DNA from 4 places in the Paenibacillus sp. P3E genome. Region 3 is predicted to be linked to each of the others. Evidence: riboswitches for the same ligand, from Rfam matches in the RefSeq annotation. Region 3 holds a riboswitch; each other region holds the start of a gene.

What was found. A riboswitch is a leader RNA that binds a small molecule or an ion and turns the genes downstream of it on or off. The one in region 3 is predicted to bind cobalamin.
Positions count from the first base shown of each region.
Region 1: another riboswitch for cobalamin. It lies ahead of A3842_RS13630 (anaerobic ribonucleoside triphosphate reductase); the one in region 3 lies ahead of A3842_RS22990 (energy-coupling factor ABC transporter permease).
Region 2: another riboswitch for cobalamin. It lies ahead of A3842_RS30680 (S-layer homology domain-containing protein); the one in region 3 lies ahead of A3842_RS22990 (energy-coupling factor ABC transporter permease).
Region 4: another riboswitch for cobalamin. It lies ahead of metE (5-methyltetrahydropteroyltriglutamate--homocysteine S-methyltransferase); the one in region 3 lies ahead of A3842_RS22990 (energy-coupling factor ABC transporter permease).

Region 1 is NZ_LVWH01000160.1:74,116-79,145, forward strand. It holds gene A3842_RS13630 (anaerobic ribonucleoside triphosphate reductase) at 1-1,695, opposite strand, end outside; cobalamin riboswitch at 2,006-2,237, opposite strand; gene A3842_RS13640 (MTH1187 family thiamine-binding protein) at 2,544-2,852, shown strand; gene A3842_RS13645 (sugar phosphate isomerase/epimerase family protein) at 2,890-3,666, shown strand; tRNA gene A3842_RS13650 (tRNA-Thr) at 3,798-3,869, shown strand; gene A3842_RS31520 (antitoxin YezG family protein) at 4,054-4,254, shown strand; gene A3842_RS13660 (hypothetical protein) at 4,405-5,030, shown strand, end outside.
Region 2 is NZ_LVWH01000235.1:15,554-20,583, reverse strand. It holds gene A3842_RS30685 (hypothetical protein) at 23-247, shown strand; cobalamin riboswitch at 675-878, shown strand; gene A3842_RS30680 (S-layer homology domain-containing protein) at 1,059-5,030, shown strand, end outside.
Region 3 is NZ_LVWH01000192.1:11,444-16,473, reverse strand. It holds gene cobJ (precorrin-3B C(17)-methyltransferase) at 1-545, opposite strand, end outside; gene A3842_RS23005 (energy-coupling factor ABC transporter ATP-binding protein) at 651-1,508, opposite strand; gene cbiQ (cobalt ECF transporter T component CbiQ) at 1,559-2,347, opposite strand; gene A3842_RS22995 (energy-coupling factor ABC transporter substrate-binding protein) at 2,340-2,645, opposite strand; gene A3842_RS22990 (energy-coupling factor ABC transporter permease) at 2,642-3,409, opposite strand; cobalamin riboswitch at 3,608-3,799, opposite strand; gene A3842_RS22985 (ArsR/SmtB family transcription factor) at 3,925-4,863, shown strand; gene A3842_RS22980 (DUF6171 family protein) at 5,008-5,030, opposite strand, start outside.
Region 4 is NZ_LVWH01000181.1:5,361-10,390, forward strand. It holds gene metE (5-methyltetrahydropteroyltriglutamate--homocysteine S-methyltransferase) at 1-1,840, opposite strand, end outside; cobalamin riboswitch at 1,986-2,200, opposite strand; gene A3842_RS20230 (undecaprenyl-diphosphate phosphatase) at 2,402-3,262, opposite strand; gene A3842_RS20235 (DedA family protein) at 3,418-4,041, opposite strand; gene A3842_RS20240 (FtsX-like permease family protein) at 4,056-5,030, opposite strand, start outside.

The DNA.
Region 1 (5,030 bases), on a different contig from region 3:
ATAAGAGATTGCACCCGCATTGCAGTATTCATGGAACGGTGCTTCCAGGCTGATTTTCTGCGCAGCGCTCAGCTCATGGTAGACCGGGATGTGGAAAGAGTTCGTATAGTATTCGCGGTCGGTGATGCCCGGAATGGAGCCCAGTACTTTACGGTCCACCTTGGTGAACTTGCCGGACAGCCCTTCAGCAGGTGTGGCGAACAGGGTGATGTTGAGGTTCAGTTCCTCGCTCTTACGGTCGCAGTATTCCCGCATGTGGCGGACAATAGCGAGCGCCTTGGCATGGGTCTCCATGTCCTCGCCGTGATGCTTACCGTACATGGCCTTCATGCACTCGGCCATGCCGATGAAGCCAATCGACAGACTGCCGTGCTTCAGCAGTTCGCCAACCGAATCCTCGGGAGCCAGGTCCTGGCCGCCTTCCCAGACGCCTTCGCGCATCATGAAATCAGAGGCTTTAGCCTTCTGGGAAGCCTGGATGCGGAAGCGGTGGAGCAGCCCATCCAGAGCGATGTCCATGTAATGGTTCAGATCGTCATAGAAGCCTTTCTCGTCGGCGGCAAGCCGGCGTCCTGTGGCAGTTCCGTAAGCCAGTCCCAACCGCACGAGATTGAGCGTATTGAAGGACAGGTTGCCTTTGCCGGAGCAGTGGTTGCGTCCGAAGCGGTCGCCCAGCACCCGAGTGCGGCAGCCCATGGTTGCAAATTCAGTATCCGGGTCGGCCGGATCATAATATTGCATGTTGAGCGGCGCATCCAGATTGGCGAAGTTCGGGTACAGTCTGCGGGCAGAGCATTCGGCAGCTTTGAGGAACAAGTGATAGTTCGGATCGCCCTGTTGCTGGTTCACGCCCTGCTTGCATTTGAAGATCTGGATCGGAAATACCGGCGTTTCGCCGCTGCCGAGTCCGTTCATCGTTGCGGTCAGCAGCGAGCTGATCACGAGCTGGCCTTCGGGAGAGGTGCACGTACCGTAGTTGATGCTGGTAAAAGGAATCTGGCCGCCCGAGCGGCTGGACATCGTATTCAGGTTATGTATCATGCTCTCTGCTGCCTGCAGCGTTTCGCTCTCTGTTTCTTTTAATGCAAAGCGGAAGGCCCGCGGATACAGCTCTGCCAGATCGCTGCGGCTCATAGTGACTTCGCCAAGATGCTCACCGGCTTGTCCTTCTTCGAAATATTCGAGTCCCTTGCGGAACAGCTTGGCAAAGGACTTGGTCACATAAGGGGCCAGGTCATAATCCAGCTTGTTGGCGGATACGCCGCCGTATTGGGCATTTTGCTGAGACTGGAAAATAATCGCTACGAGCGACATTGCAGTCATGATCGAGTTGGGAGGACGCACGCTGCCGTTGCCGGTGTTGAAGCCTTCGCGGAGAAGCCGTTCAAACGGGATGAAGATGCAGTTGGTGGTTCCGATCGCGTATTGGTCCAGATCATGGACATACACTACGTTATCAAGGGTAGCCTGTACCAGTTGCGGCGGCATTGTGAAGTTGCGGGCATACCACTTGGAATACTCACTGCCGAACTTGCTCATTTTGCCGGAGAAGCTCTCTCCGTTCAAATTGGCATTCTCGCGCAGCAGATCCAAATCCCGGCTGTCGATAATATCGCGCCCCAAATGGATGACTTCCTCTAATAGATCCTCCTGTGCAGCTTGTCCACCGTTGTACCGTTTCTCCAGCAGCGTCATTGTATAGCCCTCTCCTCTCGGTATATAAAAAACGTTCTAATTGTAATAAGACACCCCTTAACTCAGTAAAAAGAGCATCTTCCGCCGAGGACGGCGGAAAATGCCCGGATGCGTAACGCAAATAACCGAAACTGGATATTTACGGATGGTCTCCATGGAAAGAAGCTTTCCCGCAGAAGCCGATACCTGAGCGCGATAAGGCTTATCGCATTCAGGTATCGGCAGCCTTTGCTTCCCATCCTGGGGGAAGGCTAAATCTGCTTGTGCAGGCCGCATGCGGACACCTCTCCTGTTCCTCGCAGGCGTAAATGATGGTGCCCGGAAACAGGCAGGTCTCCTGGCTTCCGGTGAATCTTGGAGGCACCTTCCCAAGGGGGAATACCCTCAGTGGCGTGAGCCTCCAGATACTGTTCCGCAGGGGCTTGTGGAAGCCTGCGGAACATCCGGTTACAGTGGCGGGACCACAGCGGATTTGCACCGCGCTTCCCTATTAAGCTTCAACTCTCTTGAGAGAGCAAAGCACCTGTTTCCACTATATTTTGTTGTCGCTAGATAAAAATAACCCAATATCTTGTGTTTGTAAACATTTTTTTGCGAGCCCGCGCTGGGGGCGGATTCAGCCGATTTACTCACAGATGATCCACAGCCCATCCACAGATATCCCGGCATTCGTCCACAGTTCGTCCACAGGTAATCCACAACTTGTGTGTAAATTTTTCCGATTCTAGTTCATAAATTGTCCCCATATTAGGGGGGATTTGTGGGGGGAGGCGGGAGTTGCTACAATAAAGGGGACTGAAGACTTATATACCGGATTTTTTTATATTTTATAGTAGGAGGGGTTTCGAATGGCTATTGGCGAAGTAACCGTAATTCCGATCGGAACAGGCAGCACCAGCCTCAGCAGCTATGTTGCGGATATGCAGCGCGTGCTGGAGACAGTGGAAGGTATAACTTACGAGCTGACATCCATGGGCACAATTATCGAGGGACCGCTGGCGCGGATTCTGGCGGCCGTCGAAGCATTGCACGAGTCCCCTTTTACTGCCGGAGCGCAAAGGGTGTCCACCTCACTCAAGATTGATGACCGGCGCGACAAGCCCTCCACAAGCCGCAGCAAGCTGGAATCGGTGGAGCGCAAGCTGCAGGCGGAATAGTTCTGAATAATTACAGCATACAAGGAGCGTGTCCTCTATGGCGGCAATGAATCAGCAGGTCGGGATACAGATGTATACACTACGGGATATGGCCGAAAAGGATTTTCTGGGCACACTGCGCAATGTGGCGGAGATCGGATACAAGTCGGTGGAATTTGCCGGTTATTTCGGCGTATCGGCTGCCGAACTGCGCAGAACGCTGGATGAGCTGGGGCTGGCGGCTCCTTCGGCACATGTCGGACTGGATTTCAGCAGCCTGGAGAAGATGCAATCGGCGTTATCCAGAGAGATTGAATATGCCCGGGAGGTGGGGCTGGAGTATATCATCACGCCTTCGGCACCGCTTCCGCAGCATCCGGCACTGGACGATGTGCTTGCACTGGTGCCTTTCTTTGAAAAGGCCTCTGAACTTGTGCGGGCGGCGGGTCTGAAGTACGGCTATCATAACCATGACTTTGAGTTCAAGCAGGTCAACGGGCAGGCTGTGATCGACATCTGGCTGGAGCGGATTCCGGCTGGAGATATGGTGGCTGAGTTTGATTTGGGGTGGGTGCATGTAGGCGGTGCCGTACCGGCAGAATATGTATCCCGTTACGCCGGGCGCGTTCCGCTGGTCCACATCAAGGATTTTGGCGCGGGCCATGAAGAAACCGATCTTGGAAAGGGCCAGGTGGACTTCGAGAGTGTCTTCAAGGCTGCGGATGACGCCGGTATTCGGCATTATATTGTGGAGCAGGAGGTCTTTGCTTCGTCCTCTCTGGAGAGTGCAAGGCTGGCGCTGGATTACTTCCGCAGACGAGGAATGCTGGGATAACTTTGAGGACTCGATTCCCCTCCGCAGCGCGGGTCCTGTAGAAATCACGGGCGCCGCACTGTGAAAGAATGGGTTGCGTTTTTCCCCAGACGGGGTATAATGTATTTTGTTTGACAGAAAAAAAGCTTTAAGCTGGTGTAGCTCAGGGGTAGAGCAACGCACTCGTAATGCGTAGGCCGGGGGTTCAATTCCCTTCACCAGCATCCTTAATAACTCAATCATGACGCGGTTTTCCGGGATTTCGGGGGGCTGCGTTTTTTTTATGGTAAACCCACTACTATAACTATATATAATCAAGTTGGAGGTTAATACATCTGTGAAAAGTGAAGATTAATATCAACTTATAGGTAATAAACTTGCAGGGATTATCCCTGATGCTGGGACGAAATTCATCTCTATGCTGAGATATTACCTGGTTCAAGAATAGTTTATTTCTACTTTACATCCACTACCAAAAATGAGTTGATATATAGCCATAGTATTCTACAACAGCGTACAATCTGGAAATATGAAATTCTAGGTTTACATCCTACAGATCGTTTTCACCAAAGGTATCTAGATGAGTATTTAGAACAAAAGGCCGATTAATCTCCCAGAGAGCCATAACGGTAGTACTCACTTAGGGGAGCTTCTATATTTATAATTGTGTTGCAGAAAAAATTTACTTTTCTGCAACTTTTTCTTTATTTTAGCGTCATGTAAGAGGATGTTAAATTGTGTAAATAGGAGGATTTCTCTGTGGTAAAGAGAATTTTTGTTATTTTCGCTATGACTATAGGATTAATGGTATCTGCTGATCAGTCCTATGCCCGTCCCACTGAGTTACCGCCAAGTAACGACCGTACGGATGTGGTCTATGTTAGCGAAAATGTAGTAACACTGGTTGACTATATTAATAATAAAGCAGATATAGTTGATTTACAGACAAAGATAACCACAAATATTTCGGATGGTTCAAATACGATCCTAGATGTAAAGGTTATAAAAAATCCTCAAAAAATAGTGCTGCTTCAAAAGGGGAACGGAAATAAAATTTCAAAAACAGTATTCTCTTTTAACGGAAATCTTATTAGCAAGACTGAGATCGCTCTTGAAAATGCGGGAGATAAAATCAGATGGGTAGCTCCTACAGGCACAACAAACGAACGAATAATGGTTCAATCTAATAATTCCTTTAGCCTGTATCAATACCCGTGGACTAAACCAAGTGTGAGCTACAATGCAAAGATCGTTGATATGGGATATGAAAGTGTATCAGTAATGGATTGGGAATTTGAGGGGTATCCTAATTTGGCCATTAAGTACCATGCGCAAGGTATAATGAGGGATGATTATTTCGTTAAAATGGTCAATCTTTATTCAAA
Region 2 (5,030 bases), on a different contig from region 3:
TTGGAAAAGAGGTTTTGAATCAATGAACAGCAATATTATTTGGGGGATAGTATTATTAGTGCTGTGTTTGTTTCTTAAGCCATTATTGGCGATTGTGGGGCTGGATGAAAGGTTGTTCGGAGTGGTCTGGCAGGGTGAAGCTGTGTTTTCATTGAGTCCATTTTTAGTTCGGATTATTCTAGCAGTAATTGGGATTCTCATGTTTATCATCGGTGGTATGCAAGTTGCAAAGCAGAAGAATAATTAGTTGAATACAATGTTAAACAGAAAAGACTGATAGAGGTGTATCAGTCTTTTTCTCAATTATGAAGTATAAGAAATTATTTCTATCGGATTTTCATTTACTTAGCTATAACGATGGAGCGGTTAACTTGTTTGATGTGGTATATAAAATCAATATTAATATAAGTAGAAGATGTCAAATTCTGATCGTGTAGTTTTGGCATAGAATCCCCCTTAAAAAATCCCGACCACTTGGCTTTAGTGACATGTGTTTTTACCATTTCTACAGGCGAGGCATTAACAAATGACGTACAAAGAAACTAACCATAATTGCAAAAGCTAGAAACATACTAAATCCTTCTGAAAGTTTGCTGGGCTACCTACGTCCACTATGAAAAAGCTTGTCTATAGACATACAAGGGAATACTGGATATGATTATGGATATTAAAATTTAATAGGTTATGGAGAAGGTGCCGGTTCTGCTTCACAGAATCAGAATCGGCTTAAAAGGGAAGCACGGTGCAAATCCGGCGCGGTCCCGCCACTGTAAATGCGGAGCGGCTCTTAGAGCGGCCACTGTCCGGTAGAAGGATGGGAAGGCCAAGAGCAGCAATGAGGCATAAGCCAGGAGACCTGCCTTTTTCGTGAACGTTTCTATTCTTCGTGGGGTAAGAATGCGGAACATATGCAGATGGATGGAGTCCGGAGCTTAGGAGCCGGAACCTTCACTTTGTATTTTTCCGGGCCGCCCTGAACAAGGGCGGTCTTTATGTTGTTAGGGTCATCCCCTGCTGTGCACTACAATCCATTTCAGTAAAAAGGAAAGAGGTTGACGATGAAGACATTGTATTCTGCCAAGTCTTTTGTATTTGGTCTGGTCTTATTACTGCTTATTTCGATTACAGGTACCGCTGTGGTTCCGGCGGGACAGGCTTTTGCTGCGGCAGGAGCCTCCGCTAACAAGGTAACGAATAGTGTTGCAGACGCTGTGTATGCGGCTGACCATGCTGCGGACGGAGAAGCAGCAGCGGCACTAACTGCAGCAGTTCCCGGGGGACAGGTATCGGTCTCGCAGGCAACGTATACAGCTGCTGAATATATTATCAGCGGCGGTGTGACTTCGGAGTGGCAGGCGATCGGCCTGGCCCAGGCGGGCTACCGGGTGCCGGAGAGCTATGCCCAATCGCTTGCACAGAAGGTGCAGGCTGCGGGAGGCATTTTCCCGAACGTTACGGATTATGCACGAATTGTGCTTGCCGTGCGGGCGACCGGCGGGGATCCGGCGAATTTTGCCGGAAGTGGTTCGGGGGCAGGGTACAATCTGCTGGAGCGCATCTACAATAGTGACAAAATTAGCGGCCAGTCGCTGAATGCTCCGGTATATGCGCTGCTCGCACTGGATTCCGGCAGCTATACGCTTCCCGGCGATGCCAAATGGAACCAGTCGTCGTTGCTAAGCGAAATTCTATCCAAGCAAAACAGTGACGGTGGCTTCGCTCTGTTCCCGGGAGCGAGCGATCCGGATATGACGGCCATCGTCCTGACTGCCCTTTCTGCTCATAAGAATGAAGCAGCTGTTACGACAGCCGGACAAAAAGCTGTAGCCTGGCTGGCCGCCAAACAGGATGCCAGCGGAGGTTACGGGGACAGCAGCGAAAGTGTGGCCCAGGCCATCATTGCCCTGTCTTCTTATAGCATAGACCCCACCAGTGACAAGTTCACCAAGAACGAAGCGGATCTAATCAGCAGACTTCTGAGCTTCCGGCTGGAGAGTGGTGCCTTTGCCCATAATCAAGGCGGCAGCGCCAATGTGCTGGCCACGGAGCAGGGACTCCAGGCCCTGGTGGCCTACAGCTTGTTCAGCGGTGGAACGAACGGCAAACTGTATGACTTTTCCAAACCGGCACCGCAGAATCCGCTAGTCTATGTGCCGCTCACGATCGAAGGCCCTGAGAAGACGCTGGGCCAGGGCAGCGCGTATGCGGGAAATGTACTCGAGGCGCTGGACAAAGTAGCTGCGGCAAATGGCCTGCCGGTTACGAACCCTTCCGGTAACTATGTTACGGGTATCGGCAACATCTCTGCCGGGACCTATGGCGGGTATGATGGCTGGATGTATGCCGTTTCGCGCGGCGGTGAATGGGCAAGCGTCGATGTAGGCATGAAAGACTTCAAGCTGAAGGAGTCGGACAAGCTGCTGGTTTATTATGCTGGCAGCGATACACAGCTTGTAGATCAAGTAGCCCTTTCCAAGGTGCAGCCTAGAGAGGGTGAAGCTTTTAACGTCACGGTCACCCAAAAAACATGGGTATGGAATAATTCCACAGCCACTTCCAGTCCGGTAACCTCAAGCGCTGCCGGGGTACAGGTGACGATTGGGGATCATACGGTCACAACAGATGCAAAAGGCATTGCCGCTTTTACCGGAGGAATTCCAGCAGGTGATTATACGCTTGCTGTGACCGGCTACGCTCCGGGGAAGGCCCCTGCAGTTGCGAAATATACGCAGTCATTGAAGATCGCTCCCAAGAATGTAGCGGCTTATCTGTCGGTTGAAGGTCCACAGGGACCCGTCATCGACGGTACGCTGGAGGCGTATAATGCACTGGAAGCACTGAAGAAGCTCGCCGAGTCTGGCAATATTCCGCTGAAGATCACAGAATCTTCTTTTGGCAGCTATGTCTCGTCGATCAACGGAATAGAGAGCGGCACGTATAAGGGCTATTGGAGCTTTGCGGTGCAGCGGGGCGGCGAATGGATCTACCCGTCTGTCGGGATGGGGGATTACGTACTGGAGGCATCCGACCGGGTGCTGGTGTATTATGCCGGTGCGGATACCCAGGTGGTGGATACGGTACAGGTCAGTCCAGCGAAGCCGAAGCCGGGTGAAAAGTTCACCGTTGCGGTAGCGCAGAAGCAGTGGGTCTGGAATAATACCACCTTTACCTCTGACCCGGTGGTAACGCCAGCAGCGGGTATACAGGTCACGATTGGCGGCACAGCAGTAACTACTAATGACCAAGGTATAGCTGCCTTTGATAAAGGTCTGCCTGCGGGTGCGTACACGCTTGCTGTAACCGGCTATGTTGCCGACAGCACACCGAAGATTGCCCGCTATACGCAAAAGCTGACCGTTGCAGATCCGGCAGTTGTGCCTCAGCCGGCATCGGCAACGATCTCGGTTATCGGAGACAGTGCCAAAGGAACGATTCTGCCCAGCACGCAGGTGGTCTTGAATCCGGGGGAAACGGCATACAGCCTGCTGAAACGTCAATTAGGGGGCAAAGTAGAGGCCACCACCTCCGGCGGAAGCCTGTATGTGGTGTCTATCGACGGTCTCAAAGAATTTGACCGGGGACCCAAAAGCGGATGGCTCTATTACGTAAATGGTAAGGACCCCGGATTTAGTGCGGCTGATTATAAATTGAGTAATGGAGATGTACTTGTCTGGTCCTACACGACAGATTATGAAACCTCTTCTCCAGGCGCAGGCGGTCTCCCGGGAAGTACGGGAACCGTGGACATCACCACTGACAACACTCTTCCGCTGAATCAGGTGGGGCAGACAACAGCCGTTACGAACCTGAACGCAAGAATGACGGCGTCAGAAGCGGCGGCTCTGAGCGGGAAATTCACGGCAAACTCTGCTGCCTTCGAGCAGGAAGTTACCCCTGGTGCAGGTGCAGCCTTAAAGGACAGCGGCGGTGAAGTGCAACTGCTGATTCCGGCCGGTGCGGTTACCGGAACCGTGAAGATCAGCGTGCGGGAGAACAGCTCGTCCCGCAAGGAGCTGGTATCGGGGCTGTACACCTTCTCCCCGGATGGTACCAAATTTGTGAAGCCGGTCGACTTGTCCATTACGGTGCCTGTAACAGTCCCTAATCCAGCTAATCTGGCCTTGGTCTGGCTTGATCCGGCCACAGGCCGCTGGATTCCGGTTCCGTCTGTATTGGATGCCAAGACGGGGGTTCTCACCGGAAAGGTGAGCCACTTCACCGATTACGCAGTGGTTGACCGCAGCAAGTGGGAGCCTAAGCCAGAGCAGCTGAAAAGCGACATTGCTGCTACAGCGAAGGGCATAACAGCAACGGAAGAGCTCAGTGACTGGCAGGCTGTTGGGCTTGCCCGTTCAGGTCATGCGGTACCTGCTGCTTATCTGGCAGGGGTGAAGGAGCAGCTGTCGGACAGTCAGGGGCAGCTCCGCAAGGTTACAGACTATGAGCGTCTAGTTTTGGCTGTGGCTGCTGCGGGTGCAGATCCGCAGACGTTCGGCGGCTATAACCTGATTGAGAAAATCTACAACAATGACAAGTTGACCAGCCAGGGAAATAATGGTCTAATTTTTGCCCTGATTGCCCTGGATAGCGGCTCCTATACGGTGCCTTCGAGTGCCAAGTGGACCAAAGAACGCCTGACTCAAGCCCTGCTCGAAGCTCAGAATAAGGACGGCGGATTCCCGCTCACTGCAGGCGGAACAGCAGATCCGGATATTACCGCAATGGCGGTTACCGCACTTGCTGCTCATGCTGACCAGGCTGCTGTTGCGGCGGCAATAGACAAGGCCATTGCCTGGCTGTCACAGCAGCAGCAGGAAGACGGCGGCTACAAACAGGCTGGTGAAGCGAACAGTGAGAGTACAGCGCAGGTGATTATTGCCCTGAGTGCTGCGGGCATTGGCCCGAATGACTCCCGGTTTGTCAAAGCCAAAGGCGGATTGCTCAGCCATCTGGCTTCCTTCCGGCAAGCGGACGGCGGTTATGCGCATACACTGGGACAACCCGCGAACAGCGTAGCTACCGAGCAGGCA
Region 3 (5,030 bases):
GCCTCTTCAATCTGGTGGGTACGCTTCCCGCTGCGCGGATTGTAAAAGGCAATTACGAAGTCCGCGGCTCCCGCCGCTTCTACACGTGCCGCAATGCTCTCCCAAGGCGTAAGATGGTCACTCAGGCTGATCGTGCAGGAATCGTGCATAATCGGTGCCCCTAGCAGTGAGGAGCAGGATTGAATGGCCGATATCCCTGGAATCACTTCGACCTCTACACCAGTGTCGGGGGTCCAGCCCCGTTCGATCAGCACTTCGTAGACCAGCCCCGCCATTCCATATACACCCGCATCTCCGCTGGAGATGACCGCAATGGTCTGCCCGGCTTCGGCCCGGCGAACCGCTTCCTGGGCCCGGCTAACCTCCTCGGTCATGCCTGTACCGACAACTTCCTGATGGCGCAGAAGCGGCCGGATCAAGTCCACATAAGTGCTGTAGCCGATCACGGCCTCACTTTCTTCCAGCGCCGTTAAAGCGCGGCCCGTAATATGCTCCATAGCACCAGGCCCAAAGCCGATAATCAGCAGCTTTCCTAGCTTGTTCATTCTTGTTCCCCCGTTCGTGTGTAATGCTGTTCAACTGCTTCCTCTATGGCCTGCATCAGCGCATTAACCCTCACCGTAGTTCCTAACCAACCGGCTAGCCTGACACTACCCGTCCATCCTTTCACCCAGCAGACTGCCAAGCAGCGCCTTGAAATCCCCGGCATTCCGGGGAGCCGTGACTCCTTGCGTTACGTGCAGGGGCAGGCTGTGCCACAGCTCTGCCAGCAGCGGGAGCTCCAGGCCAATCGCCTGCAGAGTCTCCGGCCCCGCAAAAATATCATCCGGCGTTCCGGCGGCCCGGCAGGAGCCATGATCGAGCACGATGATCCAGTCCGCCCAGCGGTAAGCCAGATTCATATCGTGCGTGGCCATAACCACAGTTGTGCCCTTACGGTGTATACTGTCCAGGCCATCTAGAAGCTGTGCCTCGGACAGCGGGTCCAGGTAAGACGTTGGCTCGTCGAGCAAGATCAGCTCCGGTTCCATCGCTATTACGCCTGCAAGCGCCGTGCGCTTTTTCTGGCCCAGGCTGAGCTGATGGATGGGTTTATCCTTTAGAGCAGTAAGGTTCAATTGCTCCAGAACGGCAGCACAACGTGATTCAATTTCCTTCTCATCCATACCGGTGCCCCGCAGCCCGAAGGAGATATCCTCCATTGGCGTGCTCAAGATCAGCTGCTGCTCAGGGTCCTGAAACACCAGACCGACTCTGCGGCGCAGGGCGGCCAGTTCTTTTTTTGCGTAAGATACAGGCAGCCCCGCCTGCAGCAGCGTACCCTTTTGCGGCCGCAGCAGGCCTACCGCATGGAGAAATAACGTTGATTTACCGGAACCGTTATGTCCAAGCAAGGCTGTTTTACAGCCCTTTGGGACGGCCACGGTCAACCCGCGGAGTGCAGGCTCCATCGTGTCCGGATAATGAAACACAACATCTTCAAAGGCCAAACTGTAATCTATGTTCATGTGGCTCCTCTTCTCCAGGCGGCTTCACTCATGGATCATCATCTTTCGCATCAAGCCCATAGCAGCCACAGTTGTGCAGCCACCAGGAGCGCGATTCCGGCATAGGCTTCAAAGGCAAACCTTCGCGGCACTGTGCGCTTCACATAGGGCGGTAAAAGAATCTCCCCGGTAAATCCCCGGGTTGCCAGCCCCTGCGACAGCCCATAGTACCGGTGCATGGTGTTTGCGAACAGTGAAGCTGCCATACTTGCAGCCTCCTGCAGCTTCGACCAGAAGCCCCTTTGACCGCCGCGCAGGCGCCTGGCCAGAAGCAGTCCATGGGCTGTGTCATCCAGCAGGAACAGGAAGCGGTACATAATCAGCATCAGTTCCAGCACAATCTGCGGCATCCGCAGCCGGCGGAGCACCTGCAGCAGCTCGCCAAACGGTGTCGTCAGTATAATGAACAGGCAGCAGGCCAGGCAGGCTGACACCCGGGCCAGCAGCAGCACAGCCCGCATTCCCCCTGCCGGGGTCATGTACAGAACCCGGGACATGCCTGGAATCTGCAGATGCCAAGAAGCCTCTCCGGCAGCCGGATGGCCGAACTCCACCAGCAATGCCGGCAGGCTGAGGCCGAAGAACAACAACGCTGTGCCGACAAGAAGGCCATAAGCGCGCGGGGGGATTTTGGCGTAGAGAAGACACCACCGTATCATCCAGAGTGCAATAAGCATCTGAAGCGCCGGATGCAGCACATAAGCGAGTATGAACATAACTGCCGCAAAAAGGCTCTTCCACATCGGGGACAGCTGCCTCAGGGCATTGTTGCAGGATAACGCATCCATTCTTCTAATCATTCAGCTTCTGCCGGTTCTGCTGGTTCTGCCGGTCCTGTCTTCCCCTCAAGAGACCCAGCGTATAGCCGATCACTCCTGCACCAAGGGCTGCCTGCAGCGCGAACAGCATGCTCTCCGTCTCACCCGGCAGCTCAGCCAGCGGTTTGAACCAGGGCTTGTATGTGGGATCAATCTCCGTGATTGCACTCTCGGCCGCGTCATCGGCTCCGCCGAAATCCCCGTTCACAAGCAGAAGCGGCAGGACCACCAGCAGAATCACTGCGAGCAGCATCAACAGGTTTCTCCATTTGTTCTTCACCGTTCGCCGCCTCCCCCGGCTGCACGTTTGAGCAGTGACAGCTCCTGCGGACTGTAAGCCTTCAGCCAGTTCCAGAGCAGCACGGTCAAGAGTCCTTCGCTGACTGCCAGCGGAATCTGGGTCACGGCAAATATACCGCCAAATTTAGCAAAGGAAGCCAGCACGCCGCCATCTGCCGACGGAAAAGCCACCGCAAGCTGAAAGGAAGTGACGACATAAGTCATCAGATCCGCTACCGCAGCCGCACAGAACACCGCCAGCTTTTCCCGGCCGTTCAGTTTCATGATCAGCCTATAGGCCGCATAACCGGCAAAAGGTCCGGCCACCGCCATGGAGAAGGCGTTCGCGCCAAGTGTAGTAATTCCGCCGTGCGCCAGCAGCAGTGCCTGGAACAACAGCACAACCGATCCGATCACGCTCATCGGCAGCGGCCCCAGCATCACAGCGCCAAGTCCCGTCCCTGTAGGATGGGAGCTGCTTCCGGTTACCGACGGCATTTTGAGGGCGGACAGCACAAATGTGAAGGCACCCGACAGACCCATCAGCAGCTTCAGCTCGGGATTGTCCCGGGTGATTCGGGTAAGCTTACGGACTCCAAGTAAAAAGAATGGCAGAAAGGCCGCCCACCAGAACAACGCCCAGCCTACCGGTAAAAAACCTTCCATAATGTGCATCGCTTCAGCTGTGCCCGGTTCATTCAGCAACAAATAAACGGCAAATACACAGACCAAAGCTGCAAAACGCCAAAAACTGCGTTTGTGCATTCAAAAACCTCCATCCTTAATTTTCATATGCATGAAACATATACACTCTTACCTTTCAAACCAAAAACTCCCGCCCTGAGGGGGTGGGAGTTATATGTACGTGTTCAGATCACAAAGAGAAGGCTGCTCCGCCGCCAAAACAAGCAGCGCACCCCCATCTGATCATCCGTTCGTACACCGCTCCTATCCGCGTAGAGTCGTGTGTGCGCAAACAAGGTAGGTCTCCTGGCTCGGGATCACAGCATGGCTTTCGTCTTCCCCGGAGCTATCACCGAGTGACCTTTTGAAAGCCGGCTCTTCCTTACAGTGGCGGGACCGCTCGGGAGTTGCACCCGATTCCCTGTTATCCCTTGATATACAATCAAAGGCACCTTGTTTCGTCGCTGATTCATCCTGTACATCATAGCGGACATCGCTCACACATGTCTGTGATAAAAGTGCAGCCGCAGGAAGCTTGTAAGAATGCCACTTGAGTAATATAATTATTAACTATAATCCTGAATCGGAGGCCTTTCATGAAACTTGATCTTACTGAAGAATCCCTGCCGGTGTACGAAGCATTATCCAGCTCTGTACGCCTGCATATGCTCCGTCTGCTCGCCGTTCAGCCCATGAATGTCAAGGAATTAGCCGGATCGGTCAAGCTCAGCAGTGCGATCATGACCATGCATGTGCGTAAGCTGGAAGCCGCCGGGCTGATCCGCACCCATATGGCTCCGGGACGGAGCGGCCTGCAGAAGATCTGCACGATTGCCGTGGACCATGCTGAGATTCTGTTCCCGGGCCAAGACAAAACGGAGCGCAAAAGCCACCGGAATGAGATTCCGGTCGGGCATTATTCGAATTTCCAGATCGAACCGACCTGTGGACTGGCTACGACCGAGCAAGTCATCGGCAGCTTTGACGATCCGCGTTATTTCTGGGATCTGGAGCGGATGAATGCCGGTATTCTCTGGTTTGGCAAAGGGTATGTCGAATATAAAATCCCCAACTTTCTGCTGTCCAGCCAGCAGCCCGAGGAACTGGTTATAACGATGGAGATTGCCTCAGAAGCGCCGTCCATCAATAACAATTGGCCTTCGGACATCACCTTCACCCTGAACGGGCACAAACTTGGCTTTTGGACCAGTCCCGGCGATTACGGAGACAGACAGGGCAAATATACACCCTCCTGGTGGCCTGCACTCACCAATCAATATGGATTGCTCAAGCAGCTGAGGGTTACGCCCAAGGGCACTTTTATGGATGGTCATAAACTGTCTGAGGTTACGCTTGACCAGGTGGGCATTCGCAGCAAACAATGGACGTTCATGCTTTCAGTGGAAGAGGACGCCGAGCATATCGGGGGCCTTACCCTGTTCGGCAAAGGGTTTGGCAATTACAACGAAGACATGCTGGTTGATCTATACTATACAGATATGCCGGATAGCAGTGAGGCGGCTGGATCTGCTTAAGCCCGCTTATACGTGAGTGAACAAAAATAAGAACCCCCGAGTTCCACAGTTTACCAAACTGGTGGAATTCGGGGGTTTTGGGTTCAGTCATATTCATGCGATGCTGTATTCTAGACTGCCTGGCCTGACGACTTCTGTACGCGCCTATTCGTTAACAGGCTGCCATA
Region 4 (5,030 bases), on a different contig from region 3:
GCCCTTCGCGGATGGCCGGCTCATCCACCTGAATCATCTCGATTCCGGCATCCTCCAGCGCTTGAACCTCGTGACGGAGAGCAAGGGCAATTTGCTTCGCTACCTCTTCTCGGCTGAGATCATCGCGTACGAAGGACCAGTTCAGGATGGTTACCGGTCCGGTCAGCATGCCTTTTACCGGCAGCTTCGTCAAGGACTGGGCATAGACGCTTTCTTTGACGGTCATTGGCTGGATAAAAGCGACATCCGCGTAAATCACCGGAGGCTTCACGCAGCGCGAGCCATAGGATTGCACCCAGCCATTCTGGGTGAACAGATAGCCGCCCAGCTTCTCGCCGAAGAACTCGACCATATCCGTCCGCTCAAATTCACCATGTACCAGCACATCCAGACCAAGCTCCTCCTGAAGTGTAATCGCCTCGGCGATTTGACGGCGGACGAACGTATCATAGCGCTCCTCATTCCACACCCCTTTGCGCCATTTGAGACGCGCCTGGCGGACCTCAGCCGTCTGCGGGAAGCTGCCGATAGTTGTAGTCGGCAGCAGGGGCAAACGCCATTTATCCTGCTGCAGCTTCACACGCTCTGCGAACGGCAGGCTCCGGCTGTCCGGAAGTTCGTCCAGACGGCGGACCTGCTCCGCCACATCCCGGCGGCCGCGTTCAGGAAGTGCGCGGAAGACAGCCAGCGCTTCCCGGCTCTCCGCAAGCTCCGCCTCGGCCGTTCCGTTGTCACCACCTGCGGCTGCGGCGAGCAGCCGAAGCTCTGTCAGCTTTTCGTCAGCGAAGGCCAGCGCCTGCTTCACAGCAGGCTTCAGCTTCCCTTCGCTCTGCACCGTAACCGGTACATGGAGCAGGCTGGAGGATGGCTGAAGAATCAGCCGGTCCAGCGGCACATGAAGAGCCAGCTTCTCAATCAGTCCAAGCTTGGTATCAGGGTCGGCACGCCAGATGCTGCGTCCATCAATTATGCCTGCACCCAGCCATTTATCTTCCGGCCAGCCAAGTCGTCCGATCGCCTCCAGATTCGCACCGCCATCATGGACGAAGTCAAGGCCAATGGCCTGTACCGGCAATTCAAGCAATGCTTCCAAGGGTTCAGCCGCTTCAAAATAAGTCTGCAGAATCAGATTCAAGCCGGGGACTGCAGCGGAAATCCCGCTATAAATGGTCTTCAGCAAGGCAATGTCTTCCGCGTTCAATCCTATAACGATGGCTGGTTCGTCGATCTGCACCCAGGCTACACCTTCCTGCTGAAGCTCCTGCAGCAGCTGAATATAAGCCGGCAGGAAGCGGGCGGCAACCTCGCTGATGTCCGCAGCCGGAAATCCCTTGGACAGCTTGAGGAAGGTATACAGTCCCACAATGACTGGCTTGCCTTCAATACCCGCCTGCGCTTTGGCGAAGCGGTAGGCGGCCAGCGGTTTGTTCTCAGTCAGCCGGGGTGTAAGGCTGCCGATCTCCGGCACGATATAATGGTAATTCGTATTGAACCATTTGGTCATCTCGCAGGCCGGGGCGGCCGCATTGCCGCGGGCCATGGCGAAATATAGATCAAGCGGGACAGCCCCGCCGTCATAATCATAACGTGGCGGCACAATGCCGAACATGACGGCTGTGTCCAGCACATGATCGTAGAAGGTGAAATCATTCACCGGGATCAGGTCAATACCGGCCTGTTGCTGCGACTGCAGGTGCTGAAGCTGAATGTCCGCCATTTCAGCACGGAACTCCTGCTCGCCAATTTTACCGGACCAGTAAGCCTCCAGTGTTTTTTTCCATTCACGGTTTTTGCCGATTCTCGGGTACCCCAGATTGCTGGTGATCAATTTTGTTGTCATTGAGATCTGCTCCTCATCTGTTCGCTATTTGTTGTATGTCCTTATAAAAAGACGCCTCTCCCGAAAAATAAGCCACAGGGAAAGACGCCCATTGATCTTCTAAATGGAATAACGTCTGAACACCTCCCTATCTACCGTAGGTACTGCAGTGCTTCTGAGTCAGGCAGGTCTCCTGGCTAGCGGAGTCATCGTTCTTCAGCAAGTCTTCCCCGGCTGGATCTACCTGTCTGCCAGTGACACATTAAGCTGGAACTCTTCCGTTACAGTGGCGGGACCGCGTCGGTTTCGAGCCGAACTTCCCTATTAAGCTGGACAAAAGCTACATTCGCTCCATCCGGCACCTGTCTCCTATATTCGCTTTTCAAAACTTCATCCTTTAATCTGATGCCATCATACTGTACCTTTTTTGCCATTCGCAACAGATTCCGGCGATTTCAGCTATACACATTCGCTATAGCAAATCAGCTTTTTGCCCGATTTGGCACTTGAATCTTGATCAGTGCTCATGATAAAAAGGCGATACCCTCCAAGGAAGGCACCGCCTGCATTATTTTTTCTATTCTAGAACCATACCAGATATACCACTACAGCAAGAACAATCCGATAGATCGCAAACGGCAGAAGCTTAATGCGGTTGATCAGCTTCAGGAAGAAACGCATGGACAGCAGCGCGAACAAAAAGGCGCTGATAAACCCGGCAATAAAGAACGGCAGCGCATCGAGAGTGAAGTACTGCCAGTTCTTCAGCAGTGAAATCAGGCTGGCTCCAGCCATAATCGGCACCGCCATAATGAAGGTGAAGTCGGCCGCGGCACGATGGCTCATACCGAGCAGAACGCCACCGGAGATCGTGGAACCGGAACGGGAGAAGCCCGGCCACAGCGAGAAACACTGGATCAGACCGACCGATAGCGCCTGCCTATATGTAATTTGATCGACACTCTCCGTTTTGATCTTTTTGGGGGCAAACAGGTCTGCACAGATCATCAGTATTGCACCTACGACCAGACCAATCAGCACCGTTGAGGTCGAAAACAAATGCTCATCAATATAATCCTCGAACAGAAAGCCGAGCACCCCGGCAGGGATAAGACCCACAAGCACCTGTGCCAGCTTCAACCGTCCCGCCGTTTCCACTGCTGGCTGTCCTTCCGGCACCGCTGTCAGCTCTTTGCGGCTGAACCGCTTCAGACCCAGGAGATCGATGAACCGGTTGCGGAAAATCACCACCACGGCCAGGATCGAGCCCAGCTGAATCACTACCTTGAACGTATTCGCTGTGTATTTTCCGAGAAATTCCTGCGATTTCAGCCACATATCATCAACAATAATCATATGGCCTGTGGAGGACACCGGAGCAAATTCAGTCAAACCTTCAACAATACCCAAGATGATTGCTTTAATTATAGTCAAAAGCTCCATGGAATCTCCTCCTAAAAGTTTTGTGAGCATTGCATCTATGAAATCACTTCGTACAAAACTCGCTACGAAAGCATAAACTTAGTTTTGTGAGCATCACATCTATGAAATTGCTTCGTTCAAAACTCGCTTCCAAAGCATAGAATTTGTTGGTGTTGTTACCCGCGGGCTTTGCCGGCGGTACGGCGTTTACGCAAATACAACAGTCCCAGCACGAGAATTCCTCCGGCAATCAGGGCGTAGACCACGCTGGAATAAGCCTCTATATACCCTCCAATGTCCTCCCAGGACTCTCCTAACGCAGCACCCAGCAGGATCAGCAGTGTATTCCAGCCCAGTGTACCGATCGTCGTAAACAGCATAAAAAGTCCGAACTTCATTCCCGACATTCCTGCCGGAATCGAGATCAGACTGCGCACCAGCGGCACCATCCGGCAGAACAGCACCGTCCAGTAGCCGTATTTATCAAACCAGGCATCCGCTTTGCGGATATCACTTTTCTTAATCCGTATCCATTTGCCGTAGCGGTCCACAATACGCTCCATTCGGCTGACATCCAGCATCCGGCCGATCCAATACAGAATGGCTGCACCCAGCAAAGAACCCGCCGTAGAGGCAATAAGCACACCCGGTATCGTGAGTCCGGAGGTTGTAGTCATAAATCCGCCAAAGGGCAGGATGACCTCTGAAGGAATGGGGGGAAAGACATTTTCCAGCGCCAGCATCAGAAAAATACCGGCATATCCGAACTGCTCCATAATATCTGTAATCCAGTTTTTCATTCGGTTCCCTCCGTCTAGATGAGATTTTTCTTGAGGTTGCGCAAATAGCGGCTGCGGATGAAGAAGAAGTATAGCGTCTGGGCAGCCAGATAACTGGTCAGCACAGCCCCGGTCTCCGCAGCAATGGACAGATAGAACAGCCGCTGCAGCGCAATAAAAGCAAACAGACTGTGCAGAACCGCCAGCAGGACCGGGATGAAGAACATGAGTGCCAGCTGCAGTGTCACAATGCGGTCCAGTTCCTGGTCAGTCAGGCCCATTTTGGACAGGGTGGAATACTGCAGGCGGTCATGATCCAGATCCATATAGAGACGGAAGTAGAGGAAGCTGCCGGCAGCAATGAAGAAGACGGTCCCGACAAGCAGCGAAGCGAACAGCATGGTGCTGTACAGCGTGCGCTGAATCTCAAATAAGGTTCCGCTGATCACAACGGCATAAGCAGACTTTTCTTCATAGGGAACCTTCCCTTTGGCAGCGAGTTCTGAAGCCACCCCCACCGTCCGGGTAAAATCATCCACATAGAAGCCGGTATACCAATCCTGCTGCACAGGGATAACCAGGTTGTACAGACTGTCGCTGATCACCAGCCCGCTGAAATCGCCGCCTCCCCTGCCGTCCAGCTCCGGCAGCAGATATTCGGCAACCGGCACATGCTGCGTATAGCCGGTCTCTTCAATCTGGATTCCTTGCTGGAGTGTATATGTTGCTTTGAAGCGCTCTGCGGTCAGACTGCGGTCGCGCTGGGAACCGATCATCACCAGGCTTTCATTGCCTTCCAGCGGCGGTTCATTCGAGCTGAAGCCCGCATGTTCCAGAGCAAGCTTGTAATTCCTGTAGGACATCAGAGGCAGCTGAAGTGTATGGTCGGGACCTGTCTGCGAAACGACCGCTGCGACTTTGAGTGGAATCCGCAGGGTTTCGTAAGTCAGACCCAGCTGCTCCAGCTCTGCAGTAATCCCTCTCAGGTCCTTCTCTTCCGAGGAAGTATG